DNA from 2 places in the Candidatus Villigracilis saccharophilus genome. Region 2 is predicted to be linked to the other one. Evidence: a T-box and tRNA genes for the amino acid it is inferred to sense, from the RefSeq annotation. Region 2 holds a T-box; the other holds one or more tRNA genes.
What was found. A T-box is a leader RNA that pairs with one kind of tRNA and senses whether it is charged. The one in region 2 lies ahead of pheS (phenylalanine--tRNA ligase subunit alpha), so its partner is inferred to be a tRNA-Phe.
Positions count from the first base shown of each region.

Region 1 (4,427 bases), on a different contig from region 2:
CTCAGCTTCTCAATGGCAGTCCCCAGCCCGGCGGCAATTGTATTCAATAGTCTCTCATCTTTTTCATCAAAAGCATTTTGTTTTTTGCTTTCAACGTCAAATACGCCGATAATATGGTTGTTCACCCAAAATGGAACGCATAGCTCTGATTTAATTCCATCCATTACTTTGATATATTCTGGCTCTTCCGTGATATTTCCGATGCGAATTGTCCTGCCTAATGTGACAGCCCGGCCCGTGACACCTTTGGTGATCGGGTAGCTGTTTTGCCAGTTTTCCGCCACTGCCCCGATACAGGAAAAATGCGGAATTAGATGATCCCCTTGCTCGTTCAATAGCAGAATGCCGCAAACCTCTTGAAATATACTCGCGGTAATTTGCGTTACTTTTTCTATGATCTCGTCTTCAGTGCTGCTTTGTGTGCCTGCCACAGATGTCGCGTGGAGCACGGTCAGTTCTTTTAATTGTCGTTCAAGTACTTCTTCCGCCAATTTGCGTTCAGTGATGTCCTGTGCGACGGCAATGACCACTTCCTGACCAAAGTATGTGCCTTTGTTCAGGTTCACAATTTTTGGAAATACCTGTCCATTTCTTCGGATTCCCCAAAATTCAAATTCCTGCGTTTCTCCCATAAAGGCGCGTTCGATAATTTGTATCAATTTGTTGATATCATTTTTGCCCGGCGCGCTCAAGAAATCCGGTGTTTTTCCAATAAAATATTCCCGTGGATAATCATACATTTTTACAACGCCATCATTTACATTAAGGAAGCGGCCATCTTTGTCTTGAATATAAATTGCCTGAGTGACACTGTTGAATAAACCCCGATAACTGCCCTCGTTGACTTTTATCGTCTCTTGGGCTTCTTTTTGCGCCGTAATATCAAGCATTATCCCATGCCAATAGCTGGGCTTTCCAGCCTGGTCGAGGATCAGATATGCATCTTCCTTGATCCAAACATATCTGCCATCTTTTCTTTTTGTGCGATATTCCACCTGAAACGGTTCACCGGTTTTATTGGTGCGTTTATCCTCAGCGATGATGCGATCGCGGTCTTCAGGGTGGAGATTGTTTTCCCATAATTTATTTCCCCCGACCCATTCTTCCACCGTGTAGCCAAGAACATCTTTTATGCGGGGACTCATGTAACGGCTGTTTCTGTCGTCTTGAAAATCGTCAAGAAATACAACCCCGGGCAAGCTTTCTATAAGAGTCTTATATTTTTTCTCGCTTGCTTCGATGTTTAATTCTGCTTGTTTTCTATCTGTGATGTCGGTTAAAAAGCCTTCAAAGTATAAAAATTCGTTATTTTCATTCATTACAGCGCGGGCATTGGTGGAAGTCCATATCATCATGCCGTCTTTGCGAATATTTTGGGCTTCAAATTTTACAACCGACTCTTTTGACATTAGCTCATCAATAAATCTTCTCCGAGACTCGGTATTGATATGAATCTGCCCATTGATGTTCATGACCGAGTTGATCATATCTTCAGGTGAATCGTACCCAAAGATTTTTGCCATGGTGGGGTTAACATTGAGGAACTTGCCTTCAAGCGTTGATTGAAAAATTCCTTCGGCTGCGTTTTCGAAAATATTGCGATACCGATTTTCGCTTTCGCGCAGGGCCAAGTTTTGTTTTTCAAGCTGCGTATGTGCCTGCGCGTTTTGCAGGATGACCGGTAATCTAAGGAGGTAATCACCTTGCTTAACAAGATAATCCGCCGCGCCGGCCGTCAGCGCCGCAACCGCGTTTTGTGTATTTTCTAGATTAGAAATGAGCACAACTGCAGTTTTTATTTCCTGCTTGCGAACCAGTTTGATCAGATCCAACCCGGAGCCATCTGGCAGGTTTTGGTTGCATAAGATTACATCATATTCAGTTGCTACCAGCAAAGAGTGGGCTTCTTGTATGCTTTTAGCAATATTCAATTGAAATTCAGCTCCGTTGAAATCCAGGGAGCGTTGAATTATTTCAACTTGTACAGGACTATCTTCAATATATAGGATTTTCATTGGATGAATTTTTGCCCGTTGATAATTATAGAGCATTCTTGAAATAATTGGCTTGCCAATTTGTTTCAATTTATTTTGGCTTTGGGTGGGGGGATGATTGAATCATTGATATTACGAATTGCCACGATCATCTTTCTGAAAAGGGATTTATGCTAATTCCATCGGTATGTGGGTTAAATAAAAAAATAAACCTCTGTTATAAACAAGAAGGTTTATTTTAATTTGAGGCGTCGGCGAGATTCGAACCCGCGATGAGGATTTTGCAGACCCTTGCCTTACCACTTGGCCACGACGCCGAATATATTACAACGAGGACTGCGGATTGAATTAGTTTCAACCTGCAACCCTCTTTGTTTTGAGCGGGCGATGGGATTCGAACCCACGACCTTCTCCTTGGCAAGGAGACGTACTACCACTGTACTACGCCCGCAATTTAGGCTAACCATCAGCCTGAGTGCCGAGACCCAGGATCGGACTGGGGACACCACGATTTTCAGTCGTGTGCTCTACCAACTGAGCTATCTCGGCGAAAGTAAGCTTGTCGTTAAGCGTCCGTGATTTTACACGTACTTATAGGGATTGTCAAGAAAGCAATTGATGCTGTTAGCCTGGTGTAAAAATTGAGACGGCGAATTTAAGGTAAGTTTGTTACATTTGATTGAAGGGCTTATTTCCACCCGGGTGTATGTCTGGGGCGGCCGTCCAAATTAAAATTTGGACCTGAGAAATCCGATGCAGAAAAAATGAACAACATGATAAACTTTTATTTGAAAAGATTATTTCAGGAAAAAATATCAATGAAATCAATCAGGCTTTTATTTTTTTTGACCAGTATTGAACTATTTATTATGGCTTGTGCAGCGGACGTTATTCCACTTTCCCAGCCTGCAAGCACGCCTGTTGATATGATACCTGAAATAATGCCAAGAATTTCACTTCCGACACAAATACCGTCCTTGGTGCCTTTTCAGCAAACGCCTGAAACCACGATATCCCCCGAGTGGGTTTCTGATTTTTCAGACCCTATTCTTGTTTCATTGGTCGGACGTCGGCCGGATTTTCAAGATGATTTTTCTTTGTTGAATCGAGGTTGGTTCTATGATGTTGCAGGAAGTGCTGTAGGGCCATATTATGCACATATACAGGATGGTGGTCTGATCTTGAGACTTCCTGAAGGAAAAGAAAGATCGGATTCGATGGTTTATAACCCAACATTGAATCGCAGGAATTTTGTTTTGAGTTTTGAAGTTAAGTTTGGGGAGACTCAGCCCAATGATTTTATGAGGTTTCAATTTTCTCCAACTGCGGATCAAAACTTTTCACTGGAACTCTCTAAAAATAAAAAATGGATATTTCGCTGGGTTTTTAATAACGATTGGAAATCCATTTCAGGTACATATGATCAATTCCCCCCTGAGCGGATCAATATCTTGTTTATTGTGCAGGACGGTCGATGTGCAGTGTATCTCAATCACACCCCTCTGGATTATTCCAACAAATGTATATCTGCCTCGCCGCTTAAACCATCCCTTCGGGCTGTTGCCTTTCATCTGATTGCAGATCCTGATCACACAGCAATTGTGAATATTGATAATGTAAAGATGTGGGATTTGGATGCGGCTCCATACTTTCCTCCACACCCTTAGCGAAACTTGGTGGTTTTTGATTCAACTTATCTGGATAGCTTGTAGATAGCACTACGCTGTTGCTTTCTGAATCAATAATCGGAACATAACGTTCCGATTATTGATTCAAATTCCTACTTTGACGCTTTTACAATTCTTTTCTTTTTCTTTATTTCAGTTCCAGGGATGCTGGTTCTTCGGGCTTCCTGTTTTACGAGACGATTATGTTTAGCCACTCCTTTGGAGGGGCGTTTTGCTTTGGTTTTTACTGGGGTTGTATCCAATTGTATTACTCCTTGTTTGGTTATGTATTACTTTTGTGTTTGGATTCATATTCCGCCCAGAGTTTGCCAATTTCCTCTTTGGCCTTCTGGCGGGTATGTCCATACTTGACCTGCAGCATGGTGACGAATTTATCGAACTTCACCTCTGCTTTATCCACTTTGACGAGATCGTACTCTACCATCAAGCTCCACTTGGCGTTGATTTGGCCGCGGAGCACATCCCATTTTTCTTCGAATAGCGCTTTATTCATGATACCGGCTCCTCTACCCCTTAAATAATTAAACGCGCCTCTTCACATTAAGGCGTTGTTTTCCGAAATTTGGATTTACGGAAGGTTTAGTAGTAGGATGCGTACAAGCGATAATCTAAATCCCCCGCATATAGGCAATTTACCAACTGATGACCTGATTTCATTGTACTACGTACTGCGGATAATACTAGTGTAGGACAATTTTCAATCTTGTCCACTAAAGCCATAATATTTTGTTAATAATAATCTCGA
Region 1 is NZ_JADJSO010000059.1:46,171-50,597, forward strand. Features, by position in the region: gene IPL17_RS18735 (GAF domain-containing protein) at 1-2,015, opposite strand, end outside; tRNA gene IPL17_RS18740 (tRNA-Cys) at 2,241-2,311, opposite strand; tRNA gene IPL17_RS18745 (tRNA-Gly) at 2,374-2,445, opposite strand; tRNA gene IPL17_RS18750 (tRNA-Phe) at 2,471-2,543, opposite strand; gene IPL17_RS18755 (hypothetical protein) at 2,759-3,661, shown strand; gene IPL17_RS18760 (hypothetical protein) at 3,945-4,175, opposite strand.
Region 1: it has a tRNA-Phe gene. The T-box ahead of pheS (phenylalanine--tRNA ligase subunit alpha) is inferred to sense a tRNA for this amino acid. The anticodon was not compared.

Region 2 (4,427 bases):
GATGAAGTTCCACGCCGCGCCTTCGAGCAGGACATTGACAGTGCTCTTTCCACGCGAAGTGGTTTTTCCCTGCGGCATTTCGCCAGGCTTGATTTCAACGCCTATCGCATCCAAAACTTCTTTGGATGCATCGTATACTTCAGATTCGGAACCGCCCATTACACCTGCAAGAGAGAGCGAGCCTTTTTCGTCGCACACCAGCACATTCATGGAGGTGAGTTTGCGTTTCACACCATCGAGAGTGATGAGCTCCTCGCCTTCCTGTGCGGCGCGGGTGATGATCTTGATCTTCTTTTCACCGGCGCGTTCCTTGAGGATGTCATAATCAAAGGCGTGCAGAGGCTCGCCGAGTTCGATCATGGCGTAGTTGGTCGCGTCCACAATGTTGTTGATGGAGCGCACGCCTGCGAGTTTAAGTCTGCGCTGGATCTGGTATGGACTTGGCTTGATCTCCACGTTACGAATTAATCCCGCTACGAAGCGCGGATTAAGCTCGGAGTTGGTGATTTCAATGGCGACCGAATCTTCAACTGGATCGCCGGATGTTTGGAATTCAATTTTGGGCTGTTTGAGTTCGCGGCCCGTCAGCGCGGCGAGTTCACGCGCGATGCCGATCACATTTGCGTTACGCGCCATGTTCGGCAGAATGGAAATGTCCAAGACTGCGTCACCGATGTAGTCCACAAGAGGCATCCCCACAGGCGCATCGTCATCGAGCAGGATAATGCCTTCATGCTCTTCGGTGATCCCCAATTCCTTTTCAGAGCAAACCATCGAATAGGAATCCACGCCGCGGATTTTTGCGCGTTTGAGCGTGGTCAGTACCAATCCGTCCGCGTGACCATCATAGATGGTTGCGCCTTCCTTTGCGTAGGCCACTTTGATCGGCTTGGGAAGTTTGCCCGCGCCTTTCAAATGGAAAATGTTTGGCGCGCCTGTCAACACAACCTGCTCCTGTTGACCATCGAACAAGTCGAGCAGAGTGAGTTTATCCGCATTGGGATGCGCTTTCACTTCGCGGATCTCAGCAACGACCAGTTTTTCGCGGTCCCAGCCAATGCCGTTGGTCTTGAATTCGTGTTTCTCGCCAGCGCCATAGGTTGGCATGGGCAAGCCCGCATATAGGATCTCGTCAACTTCGAGACCGGCGAGCGTTAATTTACGAGCAATGTCTTCGACGGTCAACCCGTCAATGTCAATGAAATCTTTTAGCCATGATATTGGTAGTTTCATAATTTTGCCTTTCAGTTACCATAAAGTGTCACAAGGGTACACAAAGGATTTCCTCTGTGGTTAAGAACTTTAGAATTGCTCCAAAAACCGCACATCGTTGCCCCAGAAATAACGAATATCGTTGATCTTGTTTCGCAACATCAACTGTCGCTCGGGACCCATGCCGAAGGCGAAGCCTGTATAACGTTTGGGGTCATAGCCGCCGTTCTGAAGCACGTTCGGGTGTACCATGCCGCAGCCGAGAATTTCAAGCCAGCCCGAATTCTTGCAGACCTGGCAGCCCTTTCCGCCACAGACAAAACATTCCACATCCACTTCGGCGGATGGTTCTGTGAACGGGAAGTATGAAGCGCGGAACCTCACGCGCGCATCCTGTCCGAACATGCGCCGCGCAAAATCGGTGAGTGTACCTTTCAAATCAGCGAACGTGATCCCTTCGCCAACAGCCAGCCCTTCCACTTGGTTGAACTGAATTTCAGAACGCGCTGTGATCTGCTCATAGCGATAGCACATCCCCGGCAGAGCGATGCGGATCGGAGGCGGGTTCTGCGGGTTGATCGCGGAGGCTTCACGCATTGCGCGGATCTGTCCCGGCGAGGTATGTGTGCGCATCAAGATCGGGTTGTCTTCGCGGCCTTCCGCTTCCACGTAAAAAGAATCCTGCATTTCGCGCGCGGGGTGATGCGGCGGGAAGTTGAGCATTTGGAAATTCATCTCATCCGTTTCAACCTCGCGCGAGGTATACACCTGAAAGCCCATCTCTGCCAGGATGGCTAATACGCGCCGCAACTGTTGATTGGATGGATGCAAGCGTCCAATGTTGACTTCGCGTCCGGGCAAAGTCACGTCCAGTTTTTCCTCCTCAAGGGACTTTGCCAGCGCGGCATTTTTCACCGCCTGGGTTCTTTCTTCCAAAGCGGATTCCAAGGCTGCTTTTACACGGTTCGCAGCCGCGCCGACAACTGGCCGCTCTTCCTTTGAGAGTTTCCCAAACCCGGCAAAAACCTGCATCAACGGCGAACTGCGTCCCACGTTCGCAATACGCCACGCGTCAAGAGCGGCTTGATCCGTAATGGATGCAAGACTCTCCAGCGCGGCTTTTTCGATCTCGTTCAATCTATCCAACATGGTGCCTCCAAAAAATGAACTAGAGTCCAACGTCCCCAATCGTTGGATACTCCGAAGTCACGGACTTCGGACTCCTTGAAATAAAAAACAAAAACCTCCCGTCCACAAATAATGGGACGAGAGGGAGAATTCTCGCGGTACCACCCAAATTAGCCTTTTCAGGCTCACTTTGTGCCGACATTCATCGGCTTCTCGAATAACGTTGAGAATACGGTTCAGACTACTGATAAATGGTTCACCTGAACGGCTCAAGAGGGAACTTCAACTGATTTTGGTCGAGTGCAATCTCAACGGCTACTTTGCACATCTCTGGCGGCTTCTGCCAGTCTACTTTCCTCTGTCACGGCCTTTAGTTTAATTGCCGTAATTATCTGCGGAATCTAGGGGATGTCAAGGCTTGGATGTCTTTGGTCCAGGTTTCGCGCTTTAAAATATCAAAAGTTATGGACAATCGCAGTAGAATCGATCAATCTGTTTGATACCAACTTCTCAGGAGTAATGTAAACGAACCCCAAACAAAAACAAAAGGGGGGGGGGGGGGGGGGGGGGGGGGGGGGAAAAAAAAAAAACCAAGCCCCCCCCCCCGGCCGGGGTGCCGGGCCCCGCCCCCGGGGGGGGGGGAAAAGAACCCCCCCCCCCCCCCCCCCCCCCCGGGGGCCCCGGGGGGGGGGCCCCCCCCCCACCGCCCAGGGCCCCGGGGGGCGGGGGGGGAGAGGGAATGGGGAAAGAAATTTGTATGTGGTGGTTGGTGGTTGGGGGGGGGGGGGGTGGGGTTGGAAAACCCTTTTGGTTTTTGGGGGGGGGGGGGGGGGGTTTGGGTTGGTTTTTTGGTTTTTGGTGTTTTAGTTGTTCGGGCGTTCCTCGGGCCGCGGGCCGCGCGGGGCCCCGGGCCGCCCCCCCCGGGGGCGCGGGCCGGGGGGGGGCCCCCGCCCCCCCCCCCCCCCCCCCCCCCCCCCCCCCCCCCCGGTTGCCCCCGGGGGCCCCCCCCCCCCGGAAACAACCCCCCCCCCCCCCCCCCCCCGGCCCCCCCCCGCCCCCCCCCGCGGGGCCCCTCGCGCGTTCCCGGCCCGGGGGGCCTGCCCGGGGGGCCCCCTCCCCCCTCCCCCCCCCCCCCCCCCCCCCCCCCCCCCCCCCCCCGCCGGGGGCGCGGGGGGGGGGGGGGGGGCCCCCGGCCGGGGGCCCGCGGGCTTTTTTTTTCCCTTTTTTTGTTTTTTCCCCCCCGCGGGACACGGCCACCCCCCCCCGCCGGGCCCCCCCCCCCAATCCCCCCGCCCCCAAAACCTTAATCTTGGGTGGTTTCGGGTTTGGGGGGGGGGTGGTTGGTGGGTTTTCCCGGGGCCCCCCGCCCCGCCGCCGGCCCCCCGGGGGGGGGGTGGGGGGGGGCCCCTTTTGTTGGGGGGGGGGGGGGGGTTTTTTTGGGGGGGGGGTGGGGGTTTTTTGGGGGGTCCCTTTTCTCGGGGGGCGGTGGCTCCCCTCCCCCTTTTCGAAGGGGCCCCGGCGGTGGGTCTCCGGCCCCCCCCCGCCTTTCCCCCCCCTAACCCGGGGAGTTTTTTTCTCCCCCCCCCTCTATGATGGCTTCCCCGCTTATTGAATTTGCCTTGCTTTGTTTTGTCTCCTTGTTCACGATGGTCAACCCCATTGGTGTCATTCCTGTCTACACAGCCATGACCGCGAAATTGTCTCCTCAGGAGTCGCATCGTGTGGCGCGCAAAGCCAGTCTGACCGCGTTGTTCATTTTGCTTGCCTTTGCGATGACGGGACAGTGGATCTTTCGTTTCTTTTCCATATCCACGAATAGTTTGCGTGTTGTTGGCGGCGTGATATTTTTCCTGATGGGTTATGAAATGCTGCAAGCCCGCCTCACACGGACTCAGTTTGATGATGAAACAACGCATGAATATATCAATGATATTTCCATTACCCCGCTTGGTATTCCCATCATCTGTGGCCCTGGCGCGATCACGACTTCGATTCTTCTGATGAATGAATCGAAGTCGCCCATCGAATCAGGAATTGTGCTGGGCGCCATTATTCTGCTCATCGTTTTTACTTATTTCCTTTTGCTG
Region 2 is NZ_JADJSO010000014.1:47,562-51,988, forward strand. Features, by position in the region: gene IPL17_RS05665 (phenylalanine--tRNA ligase subunit beta) at 1-1,233, opposite strand, end outside; gene pheS (phenylalanine--tRNA ligase subunit alpha) at 1,303-2,361, opposite strand; T-box leader at 2,471-2,714, opposite strand; gene IPL17_RS05675 (MarC family protein) at 3,933-4,427, shown strand, end outside.